2 regions of the Lysinibacillus sp. FSL R7-0073 genome follow, and region 1 is predicted to be linked to the other one. Evidence: riboswitches for the same ligand, from Rfam matches in the RefSeq annotation. Region 1 holds a riboswitch; the other holds the start of a gene.
The links. A riboswitch is a leader RNA that binds a small molecule or an ion and turns the genes downstream of it on or off. The one in region 1 is predicted to bind thiamine pyrophosphate.

Region 2: it holds a riboswitch for thiamine pyrophosphate, as region 1 does, so the genes downstream of both, thiT (energy-coupled thiamine transporter ThiT) here and MKY88_RS12545 (ABC transporter substrate-binding protein) in region 1, are expected to answer to the same signal.

What each region holds. Positions count from the first base shown of each region.
Region 1 covers NZ_JBBPAS010000001.1:2,535,896-2,541,861, reverse strand. Annotated here, with positions in the region: gene parC (DNA topoisomerase IV subunit A) at 1-1,313, shown strand, start outside; TPP riboswitch at 1,437-1,547, shown strand; gene MKY88_RS12545 (ABC transporter substrate-binding protein) at 1,701-2,696, shown strand; gene MKY88_RS12540 (thiamine-binding protein) at 2,698-2,991, shown strand; gene MKY88_RS12535 (ABC transporter permease) at 2,988-3,761, shown strand; gene MKY88_RS12530 (ABC transporter ATP-binding protein) at 3,736-4,485, shown strand; gene MKY88_RS12525 (TatD family hydrolase) at 4,475-5,224, shown strand; gene MKY88_RS12520 (hypothetical protein) at 5,285-5,461, opposite strand; gene MKY88_RS12515 (solute symporter family protein) at 5,554-5,966, opposite strand, start outside.
Region 2 covers NZ_JBBPAS010000001.1:4,081,610-4,087,575, forward strand. Annotated here, with positions in the region: gene MKY88_RS20590 (polyphosphate kinase 2 family protein) at 92-901, opposite strand; gene MKY88_RS20595 (hypothetical protein) at 1,102-1,815, shown strand; gene map (type I methionyl aminopeptidase) at 1,843-2,598, opposite strand; gene thiT (energy-coupled thiamine transporter ThiT) at 2,761-3,321, opposite strand; TPP riboswitch at 3,456-3,563, opposite strand; gene MKY88_RS20610 (DUF4870 domain-containing protein) at 3,690-4,013, shown strand; gene MKY88_RS20615 (hypothetical protein) at 4,066-4,191, shown strand; gene MKY88_RS20620 (SMC family ATPase) at 4,232-5,966, opposite strand, start outside.

The sequences.
Region 1 (5,966 bases):
ATATCGTGGAGGGCTTAATTAAAGCACTATCAATTTTAGATGAAGTCATTGCTACGATCCGTTCTTCTAACGATAAGAAGGATGCCAAGCTCAATTTACAAGCAAAGTTCGATTTTACCGAGGTACAAGCAGAGGCGATTGTGAGCCTGCAATTATATCGTTTAACGAATACCGATATTACAGAGCTCCGCCAAGAACAGGATGACTTAAATAAATTGATTGCCAAGCTGGAAGGAATTTTACAAAGCGAGGCCAAGCTTGTACGCGTCATTAAACAAGAATTACTAGATATTAAAAAACGCTTCACTGAGCCACGTCGCTCGAAAATTGAACAAGAAATAGAAGAAATTAAAATTACATTAGATGTCCTTGTTCCAAGTGAAGAGGTTGTGGTGACTGTCACGAAAGACGGCTATATTAAACGTACATCTACACGATCTCATGCCGCTTCCAATGGTCAAGATTTTGCGATGAAGGATTCCGATTACTTATTGTATGAAGCAAACTTAAATACGCAACATAATTTATTGTTATTTACAAATAGAGGGAATTATATTTATCAGCCAGTCCACGAACTGCCTGATATTCGTTGGAAGGACCTTGGTCAGCATATTTCTAGTATTGTGCCAACAAGTGAAGATGAATCAATTATTGCGGTCTATGGTTTTGAAACATTTGAACAGCCAAATACGTATATTTTAACTGCTACGAAAGATGGTCAAATTAAACGTTCACCACTTGCAGATTATGCAGTGACGCGTTACTCGAAGCCGATTAAAACAATGAATGTTAAAGCGGGCGATGCCATGATTTATGCATCGTTTATGACGGATGATGTGGAACTGCTCTTAACAACTGATACGGCGTATGCAATTCGATTCCCTATCGAGGAATTGCCGGTTACTGGTGTGAAAACGGGCGGCGTTAAAGGTATTACGCTAAAAGATGGAGAAGCATTAGTAGGGGTCAATGTTCTACAGCCAGATGAAACACAATATGTCGTTATTGTGACACAACGAGGGGCTGTTAAGAAAATGAATGTCGCAGAGGTAGAAGTAGCAAGTCGTGCCAAACGTGGTCTTAAAGTCCTGACAGAATTAAAAGCAAATCCTCACCGAATTGTCGCTGTTATTCAAGCAACAGACGATGAGCAGGTTGTGATCGAAACTGAAAAAGGCGTCCAAGAGTTTATTGATGTTCAAACATTGACGCGTGCTGATCGCCATTCTAATGGTTCATTTAAAGTGGATATTGCAACAGATGGAGCCATTTCACATGTCTTAACGGCCAAAAAAGAACAAAAACCAAGCTAAAAATATGCCCAGTCTCTATATAGGAGAGCTGGGCTATTTGTTTGAGTGGAACAACTATCCAAAAATAGCATCTTGTCATTTTAGATCAACTATGGGTATAATAATCAACGAAAAGTTCATAGCGAAAGAATGTAGGGGGGCTAGTTATGGCTAGCTGAGATTGTGTCCGATAGACACTGACCCTTTGAACCTGATTTGGCTCGTACCAGCGTAGGGAACATCTATTCAAAAAAGCAAAAGTTTTGGAGATTGATTGCAATACGTCTGGGAGGAATCCTAGGCGTTTTTTTGTTTTCCAAGCAATATCTACTAACTGTATATTACGCTTTCTTCTGGTGAAACATTCATTCATGAACACTTTCATATTACAAACTGGGAGGAACTAGCATGAAAAAATGGTTATTTATCCTATTAGCTGCGCTATTGACGTTAGTAGGCTGTAGCGACAAGGAGGACAAGCAAACTGCTGATACAAAGAAAAAGGTGTCAGTGGTTCTCGATTGGACACCGAATACGAATCATACAGGATTGTATGTTGCGAAAAAGCTTGGTTATTTTGAAGAACAGGGCTTAGATGTTGATATTATTATGCCAGGAGAGGCAGGAGCCGATCAGCTCGTAGCTTCAGGTAAGGCAGAATTTGGCGTGAGCTATCAGGAGGGCATTACACAGGCTCGTGTTCAGGATGTGCCACTTGTCTCAATAGCGGCCATCATTCAGCATAATACATCTGGATTTGCTTCTGTAGCATCAAAGGGTATTACATCTCCAAAGGACTTTGAAGGAAAAACGTATGGTGGGTGGGGAGCACCACTCGAACAAGCCGTATTACAATCATTAATGCAAAAAGAAAACGCTGATAGTAATAAATTAGATATTGTCAATGCAGGAGATTTAGATTTCTTCACAATGATGAAAAAAGATATCGATTTTGCTTGGATTTATTATGCTTGGACAGGGATTGAGGCAGAGCTTCGTGGGGAAAAGATTAATATGCTGTATTTAACGGACTACAGTGATCAGTTAGATTACTATACACCTGTTTTAGCAACTAATGAAAAGATGATTCAAAACAATCCAGACATCGTCAAAGCTTTTGTTGCGGCTGCATCGAAGGGCTATGAATATGCAATCGAGTATCCGAATGAAACTGCTGATATTTTACTAGAAGCGGCACCGGACTTAGATAAAGAGTTAGTGCATAAAAGCCAAGAGTGGTTGGCTGATAAGTATCAGGATGACGCTAAACAATGGGGTGAGCAAAAGCTATCTGTATGGGAAAACTATGCTAAATGGATGTCGAGTAACAAAGTATTAGAAGGCGAATTTGATGCTAAACAGGCGTTTACGAATGAGTTCTTACCGAAAAAGGAGGCCAATTAACATGGCAAATTCATTAATCAGTGTCCAAATCATTCCGAAGACAGAGAAGTATGAGGATGTAATTCCTTATGTAGATGCGGCCATTGCAGTTATTGATGCATCTGGTGTGAAATATGAGGTTCATCCCCTTGAAACAACAATGGAAGGTGAGCTTACAACGCTTCTTCAAATCATTGAAAAAATGAATGTTAAGATGGTCGAGCTAGGAGCCATTAATGTCATTACACAAGTAAAAATTTTATATCAACAAAATGGGATTACAATGGCTACATTAACGGAGAAATATCAGTCATGAAACGGGCATTACAAAAGGGAAGGACGATAATTTTTATCGCCTTCCTCTTATTCATATGGGAGCTTGTTGTGCATATCGCTGATGTTCCTCCTTGGCTCCTTCCAGCACCAAGCATAATTGTAGAAGAAGGCTTTCAATCGTATCAGACATTCCTGCCACATGCTCTGGCTACCGTGCAATTAGCTTTATTAGGACTTGCTATTGGGGTGGGCTGTGGTCTAACAGTGGCAATTGTTTTGCATCGTTTTGCTTTCATTCGGTCATTATTTTATCCGATTCTCATTATGTCGCAAAACATACCCATTCTTGTGTTAGCACCGCTCCTTATTATTTGGTTTGGCTTTGGCTTATTACCAAAGCTCATTATTATTTGTCTAGTGTGCTTTTTCCCTATTGTCATTGCGGCAATGGACGGTTTTCGTCAAACAGCACCCGAGTTAAAGCATTACTTTGATATGATTGGTGCAACGAAGGCCCAAACGTTTTGGAAATTAGAATGGCCACATGCCTACCCAGCAATTTTCTCGGGCGTAAAAATTGCTGCTACTTATAGCGTAATGGGGGCAGTCATTGCGGAGTGGCTTGGTGCGAAAAAGGGAATTGGTGTATACATGACCTTAGCACAATCCTCCTTCCGTACAGATCGAGTGTTTGTCGCAATTTTTGCGATTGTCTTGTTAAGCTTATTGCTGTTTAGTAGTATTCGTTTGCTTGAAAAATTAATGGTAAAGGGGAGAGGTTATCATGCTCAGCATACAAAACATCGCTAAGTCCTTTAACAGTCTACATGTTCTTGACCATGTTTCCTTCGATGTCAAGGATGGTGAGTTTGTGGCCATTGTAGGACCATCAGGCAGTGGTAAAAGTACCCTTTTTCAATTAATTGGTGGGGTCTCCCCGGTTGATCAAGGGGAAATTTTATTAAATGGAGAGGATATCCAGCGAAAAAGAGGAGCAATTGGCTATATGCCACAGCAGCCTTGTTTATTGCCCTGGCGTACCATTTTAGAGAATGTAACAATTGTCGAGGAATTGCAGCAAAAGCCTAATGTTGAGCGTGCAAAGGGGTGGCTAGAAAAGGTAGGACTTGCTTCCTTTAGTCATGCTTATCCAAACGAGCTATCTGGAGGGATGCAACAACGTGTATCTTTTATCCGTGCCATTGTCAGTGATAAACCTATTTTATGTCTAGATGAACCATTTTCTGCGCTCGATGAATTTACAAGACTGGAAATGCAGGCATGGCTACTGTCCATTTGGGAAGAGTATCGAAAATCCATCTTATTTGTCACACATAGTATTGAAGAGGCACTCTTTTTAGCAGATCGTATACTTGTTTTATCAAAACGGCCTGCAACGGTGAAAAAAGAAATCATTGTGCCGTTTGAACGTCCCCGCAAAGAAGAAATTCGTCATTCGGCCACATTCACAGCCTTGAAGCAACAATTATTCATGTATTTACAGGAAGAAAAGGGGGATCTGAATGTTGATTGATGCACATATTCATTTAGATCAGTATAAGGACGTGGAAATACCTTCTTTATTGGAAGAAGTAGAGGCATTAATTGCGGTGAGTATGCAGCTGACTTCCTGTCAAAATACGTTGAATTTAGCGAAGGTCTATCCCAAGGTGAAGGCGGCTTTTGGTTTCCATCCTGAACAGCCTTTACCGAGTGAAATAGAAGAGAAAGCTTTATTTGATTGGATTCGCTCCCATAGTGATGAGATGATAGCAGTCGGTGAGGTCGGTTTACCCTATTATTTAAGGCAAGAACAAGCTTTGGATGCTCGTCCGTATGAGGCTTTATTGGAACGATTTATCGTATTGGCTAAGGAGCTGGACAAACCGATTGTTTTGCATGCTGTGTATGAAGACGCTACCGTCGTGTGCGATTTACTAGAAAAGCATCAGCTTCGTCAGGCACATTTCCATTGGTTTAAAGGGGACGAGGTAGTTGTGAAACGCATGATTCAGCAAGGTTATTTTATCTCCATTACGCCTGATGCATTGTATGAAGAGGAAATTCAGCAGTTAATTCAAATCTACCCGATCGAATTGATGATGGTAGAAACAGATGGTCCATGGCCGTTTGAAGGACCATTTACAAATAAACCTACGTCTCCGTGGATGATGCATTCAACGATTGAGGTGATTGCAGCCATCAAAGGATTGTCTATACAAGAAGCGGCTCAAATTATCACTCAGAATACGACAAACTTTTATCGACTTTAAACTAATTTTGCAAGTGACACATGTATTTTCTACAATAATAAAAGCAGTATAGGATACAAACTAATTATCCGTATACTGCTTTTTATGTTTAGTGGAATCATGCATCAATTTCTCCGTCTTTGTTTTGGTGGTGCGTTCATGTGTACTGAAGGAATTGGATTGGCGATTTTTCTCCACATCCTTGCCAACAGTTCTTTTTATATGCATTCGCTTCTTTTTCGCCCTAGATTGAGCCATGTTCATTCCCTCCTTTTAACAATTATAGTAACGGAAACGAAAGAAAAAGTAAAACCTCGTAAGCAAAAACTTACGAGGTTTATGACATAGATTTAGTGAGATACGTCCTGTACAGAAATACCTGTGTTTGCTTTAACGTCAACTTCACGATACTTTGCATCATCAGTTTCTTTAGAAAGTAATGTGCCGATGAAACCACCAAGGAAACCAAGTGGTACAGAGATTAGAGCAGGGTTCGTTAACATAATTAACGGATCACCCACAAAAATCGCCTTCCCTTCAACTGGATTCCATACGTTAGGTGACATAGCTACTAATACTAATGCAGAGATTAAACCTGTTAACATCGCTGTAACAGCACCAGCTGTATTAAAGCGTTTCCAATAGATTGTGTAAATAATAACTGGGAGGTTAGCAGAACCTGCAATACAGAATGCTAAAGATACTAAGAACGCAACGTTTAATGTTTGTGCACCAAGTGCTAATAAAATAGAAATGACAGCGA
Region 2 (5,966 bases), 1.5 Mb from region 1:
GTTTTACCTTATTGTATGTAAAAAAAGATGCTGCTACAACTAAAACAGCTTATGTCTTAAGTCATAGCACCATCATTTCACATTTTATTTTTCACTTCTTTTTCTCATTTAATATGTCCAGGCTAGATGACTCAGCATCCTCTAAATGTGCCTTGTCCAATACATTTGTTAAATGAAGCCCACGTTTCAGTGCCTCGCGTTCAATATGTGCAAGCGTTTCTTGTAGCACCTGCACACGCGCATATTTTTTATCGTTTCCAGCTACTAAAACCCACGGAGCATTTTTCTTATCGGTCTTTTCAAACATTTCATTGGCAGCCTCAATATATTGCGGTGACTTTTCTCGATTACGCCAATCTTCGTCTGTTAACTTCCAAGATTTATATGGATTTTGTTCTCGTTCCTTAAAACGCTTTAATTGCTCTTCATCTGAAACATGTAGCCAAAACTTAATAATTATGTAGTCTCCCGCGGTTAAAATCTTTTCAAAATTATTAATCTCCTCATAAGCACGAGACCATTCGTCCTTCGTCGCGAATCCTTCAATTCGTTCTACTAATACACGACCATACCATGAACGATCGAAAACAGCGATCTGCCCGTGCTGAGGTAGCTTTCTCCAGAACCGCTGTAAATAGTTATAGCGTAATTCATGTGGCTGTGGAGCTGAAATTGGATGGACGACATAGCCACGTGGATCGACACGTTCAATTAAACGTTTTATCGCTCCTCCTTTACCAGCCGCATCCATACCTTCAAACACTAAAATTAAACCTATTTTATTTTTTAATAAAAATTGTTGGGCATTTAACATTTCATATTGGAGTACTTTTAATTTCTTTTTATACATCTTTTTATCTAGTTCAATAGATAGGTCTAAATTTTTTATGTTTTGCGTCATAAAGCTTCACTCCTTTAATCTGGATATATTCTTATTGTACTAAAGAAATAAATGGATGCCTATTGAGATGGTAAATTGTAGATAGAATTAGCAAAACAACACGATACATTGATGGAAATTTCCGTTATAATAAATTGAGTGACGGTACTATACTTATTTGTCTTTTCCCTATACAATCTAACTCGAAGGGAGAGGAAAGCATGCCTCGATTTTTATTGATGACAATTTCTTATATTGTCTCACTCATCCTAACCTTTTCATCCTTTTTCACGAAACTTAACGGTCAATCTTTTTTAGAAATTTCTAATCGTTTTTCGGTGGTATTTGCACCTGTTGATGGAAGTCATGTAATTTGGATTGTCATTTATTTATTCACCGGTTATTGGTTAGTGATGAACATCAAAAAGACATCTATGAAACAGTCTGCGCTCTTTAGTTGCATAAATATTTTACAAGCATTAACGATATACGTATGGCATCATGAATTATTTATTGTTTCTCTCGGCATTACCTTACTCTTAGTCTTGTATTTATTTATGTTGTACAATACGTATCCACTTCATGACAAATCACTGTCGGGGCGTATTCCTTTCGCCATTTATTTTGCATGGATGACATTTATTTTTATCACAAATATTAGCTTTACGTTAACAGCTTATGGTTGGAACGGTTTTGGTCTAAGTACTCCTCTTTGGGCAGTTATTTTACTGACATTAGGTGGAGCCATTGCGCTACATATCCGCTTTCATCACTTTGATATCATGTATCCAAGTGTTTTTATATGGGCTTATATAGGAATCGCTTTACATAATGGTTTTGATGAGCTACTCGTAACAACAGCTGCGTTATTTTTATGTGGTGTACTCTTAGTTGGTATTTTATTCATTAAAAAAAATCCTGCCTACCAAAAGTAATTTGGTGTGCAGGATTTTTTTGTAATCCTATTCTTCGTCTAATGAAGTAAGGATAATTGGTTTTTCTTTTGTAACAATTACTGAATGTTCAATTTGAGCAACAAGAGACTTATCAGGTGTAATGAATGTCCAACCATCACCAGCTTCTACAATATGCTCTGCTTTTGCTGAGATAAATGGCTCAACTGCAAGAACCATGCCCTCTTTCATAATCGTAGAGTCCCATGCATCATAATAATTTAAAATGTGATTTGGCTCATCATGTAAAGAACGACCTAAACCATGGCCTGTTAAATTCATGATAACTGTTAAGCCATTAGCATTCGCTTCTCGCTCTACAGCTTTACCGATTTGATTTAATTTAGAGCCAGCCTTTACCTTTGTCATAGCACGATCAAAAGCATCTTTGGCAACACGGCATAGTTTTTCTTTGTCTTCATAGCCATCACCAACTACAAATGAAATACCCGTGTCGGCAAAGTAACCATCTAAAGAGCCTGAAACATCGATATTGACGATATCTCCCTCCTGAATAACACGTTTACCTGGGATACCATGCGCTACTTCCTCGTTGACACTAATACAAGTATATCCTGGGAAGTCATATTCTCCTTTTGGTCCTGAAATGGCACCTGCCTCAGCAAACATTCGGCCAGCAATTTCATCTAGTTCAAGTGTTGTGACACCTGGTTTTGTAGCAGCCTTCATCGCTTCACGAATCTCTGCACAAATACGTCCAATTTTTTTAAAAGCTTCAATTTCTTCTTGCGTTTTTACAATCATGTATAACGTCCCTTTCATCTAATATCTACTCTTTAATATAACATAACTTTTTACGCGTATAACGCTAAACGCTTTAAATATTGTATGCCTGCCTCCTTGGCAAAGTGCTATTCTATTGTGACTACATAAAAAAACCCCTTCACCAATATGAAGGGGATGGCATTATGCTTTACGTTGCATTAGTTGTGGAGCCGCTGTGAATAATAACGCTCCCACAATGGCTGTTAATATTGTTGCTGGCAGCATATAGGTACCATTATAAATAATCGAGTAGATCCACGCATTTTGATCGCCGGCATACTCTGCAAAAAATACCGCTCCAGCAGTAGTATGCGCTGCATATCGCAAGAAGCCTGCAAACACCGTACCTACAATAATATAAAGCGCCATTTTTGTTTTGTTTAGTTGACTTGCTGCTTCAAGTAAAGGTCTGCGTACAATGGCTGCTAACCCTACAACTGTGAAAGCAACGCCGTAATCTAATAAACCTTGAAGCCAGTGTACAATATAAGCTCCAAACATGGTTTGCATAACACCTACAAGTAAGCCTGTTGTTAGGCCAGCTACTAAGCCCCAACGAAATGCAATTAACATAATTGGTACCATGACAAGACTAACAGAGCCACCTTGTGCCCATACTTTAAAGGAGACCTGATCGAGCACAAGGCCAATCGCAGAAAATATTGCAATCTCCACTAGCATTAATAGTCTTTTTTTGTCCATACATATTCTCTCCTTTGTTCCGATGTAGGATACAAGAGCAGGAATAGAAATGCGCTGATTTGATTCTCTCTGACATCTTTTTATTCTTAAGAATGAAAAAACGATGTCAGGACAGAGCCTCACATCGTACAAGTGTCGGTTTCTATCCACATCCCTACGCAAGTGTTAGCTTACAGGTTCAAAGAGTCAAGGCATTACGTGCCCAGTCTCAGCTGACATCATCAGCTCCCCTTGTGGTCGTTACATCTGAATTTAATTTGAACACTTTCATTGTACGCAAAGCACGGAATGATTACAACCTCTTCCATACTTAATTTTTGAAACTTTACTGTTTTCCATGCGTAAATATTAAAAAAGGAGGTACAACTATGGAGAACCAAAAAATTTTATCTGCCTTTAGTTATCTCAGTATTTTCTTTGCTCCTTTCATCGTACCATTAATTGTTTACTTCGTTACGAAAGATGCTGACATCAAAAGACATTCTATTCGAGCACTAGTGTCTCATCTAATTCCTTTTGTATTTGGTATCTTATTTTTCATTGTCTTTGTCTTTTCTACATTTAGTTTAGACCCCACTTCAAGTAATAGTACAGTAATGATCATTTGGTTCATTTCGTTCGCCATTTACGGAATTGTCTCGCTCGGAATCGTAATATGGAATATTATTCAAGCTGTTCGAGTTATCCGCTAATGTTTCATTTTTAAAATAAACAGGTAGAAGTAATTAAAAAGGAGCTGTGTTTTTGATGAAAGTATCAAAAGTAGTGAAAACCGCTGTTAAATTAGCGCCTATTGTTATACCGATCGTAAAAAAAGTGATGGCAGCAAAAAAAGGGACAACTTCTACAGTCAATTCTCGAAAAAAATAAAAGGAAGGCGTATTTCCTTAAGCCGGAAATACACCTTCCTTTATTTTATTTCAAAATATGTTTGACTATATCCATTCAATGTTTTTTCGACATGTAAAACGGCTGGCATCGCTGATTTTAATTCAGGCACATGAGAGATGACACCAATCATTCGTCCAGAATCTTGTAAATCTATTAATGTGTCTATTGCTTTATTTAATGATTCTTCATCGAGCGAGCCAAAACCCTCATCAATAAACATTGTTTCAATATAAATATTACCTTGGAAGCTTTGAATAACATCAGCCATTCCCAGGGCAAGGCTTAATGATGCATTGAACTTTTCACCACCGGATAATGTTTTGACATCTCGTAATTGATCTGTGTAAGCGTCATATACATCAAGCCCAAGTCCACTTTGCTTGGCATGCTTTTCAAGCCTGTCCGAACGTCTAAGCTCAAATTGGCCATTAGATAAATGATAAAGACGAATATTGGCTGCCTCTGTAATTTGATCTAAATAATTAATTTGAATATATCGTTCAAAGGAAAGCTTTTTCGAATTTTGCCCATTTAATAAGCCATACAGCTCCTTCACGCGCCCTGCCTCACTCTCAAGTAAACGAAGCTCTCTCTCTGTTTCTTCTACTTTGTTGATAAAGCTTTGACATGATTTCGCAAATCCATCTATTTGTTGAAGTTGTTTAAAAGCATCCTCATAGGCGATTCGGAGACTTTCTAAGGTTGCCTCCATCAGGGCTAAATCTTGCTCCTCTTTCCCTTGAAGATGTTTTTCTCCTTCTGAAATTTGAATTTGTAACGTATGAACATGTAACGTGTAGTCACTGCATGCCTTCCTAAGTTCTTCTAATTGAGCGGCACTTCTTTTCGCAGTTGCATAGTCTTCATAGTTCACAAAGCCTGCTTCCTGCATGCTTATTGAAAACTGCTCACGCTTGTCATTCATTTTGAGCTTTAATTCTTCAAAATTCTGTTTGGCGATTTCCACAGCTAGTTTAGCATTACTGGCAGCTTCCTTTGCGGCATGTAAATCATGCTGGCTTTCCTGCCATAATTTTTGTAAATCCATTTTCTGTTTACTAACATCGGTAAGTGTTTGTTTTAATTGCTGTAAGGTTGGAATAGTTGTTGGCATTTGCTTATGCTGTTCTTCTACAATTGCCTGCAGTCTTGTCCAGCTCTTCATCTGCTCAGTTAAATATTCCTCAAGTTTGACTTGTTTATGTTGCAAATGCTCTATTGCTAAACGCTGTTCCTTCTGGTTAATCCTTGTTTGAGCTAACTGTTGATTGATAATCTTTAAGCTAGTAATCTCTTGTTCCATTTTTTCTAAGGAAGCTATTATTTGTGCTTGATCCTGTTGCTTCATCGCGTATGCTTCTAATTGTGTCAGTGCCTCTTGCTGAAGCTGTTGTGCGGATGTTAAAAATGCCTCTTTTTCCAAATACAAACGCTCGTCTGAAGAAGCTTTTCTCCTTAACGTTTCCACCTGAGCAAGCTCAACAATTTCCAATTGCTCACTATGTGTTTGTTGATGAGTCGTACTCCCACAAACCGGACAAGGTTGCCCTTCTTTAAGCTGTTGAGCTAAAATGCTTGCTTGGCTTGTCAGCCAGCGTAGCTCTAATTGTTGAAGCTCCTGTCTACTGTCCTGAAAATGAGCTTTAGTAGCGATAACATCCTGTTTCGCTATCTCTACCGTTTTTGTATATTTCTCCACCTGCATGAGCAAAGCTACTTGCTCCCGCAGTTTTGGTAGTTGCTCTAAATAACCT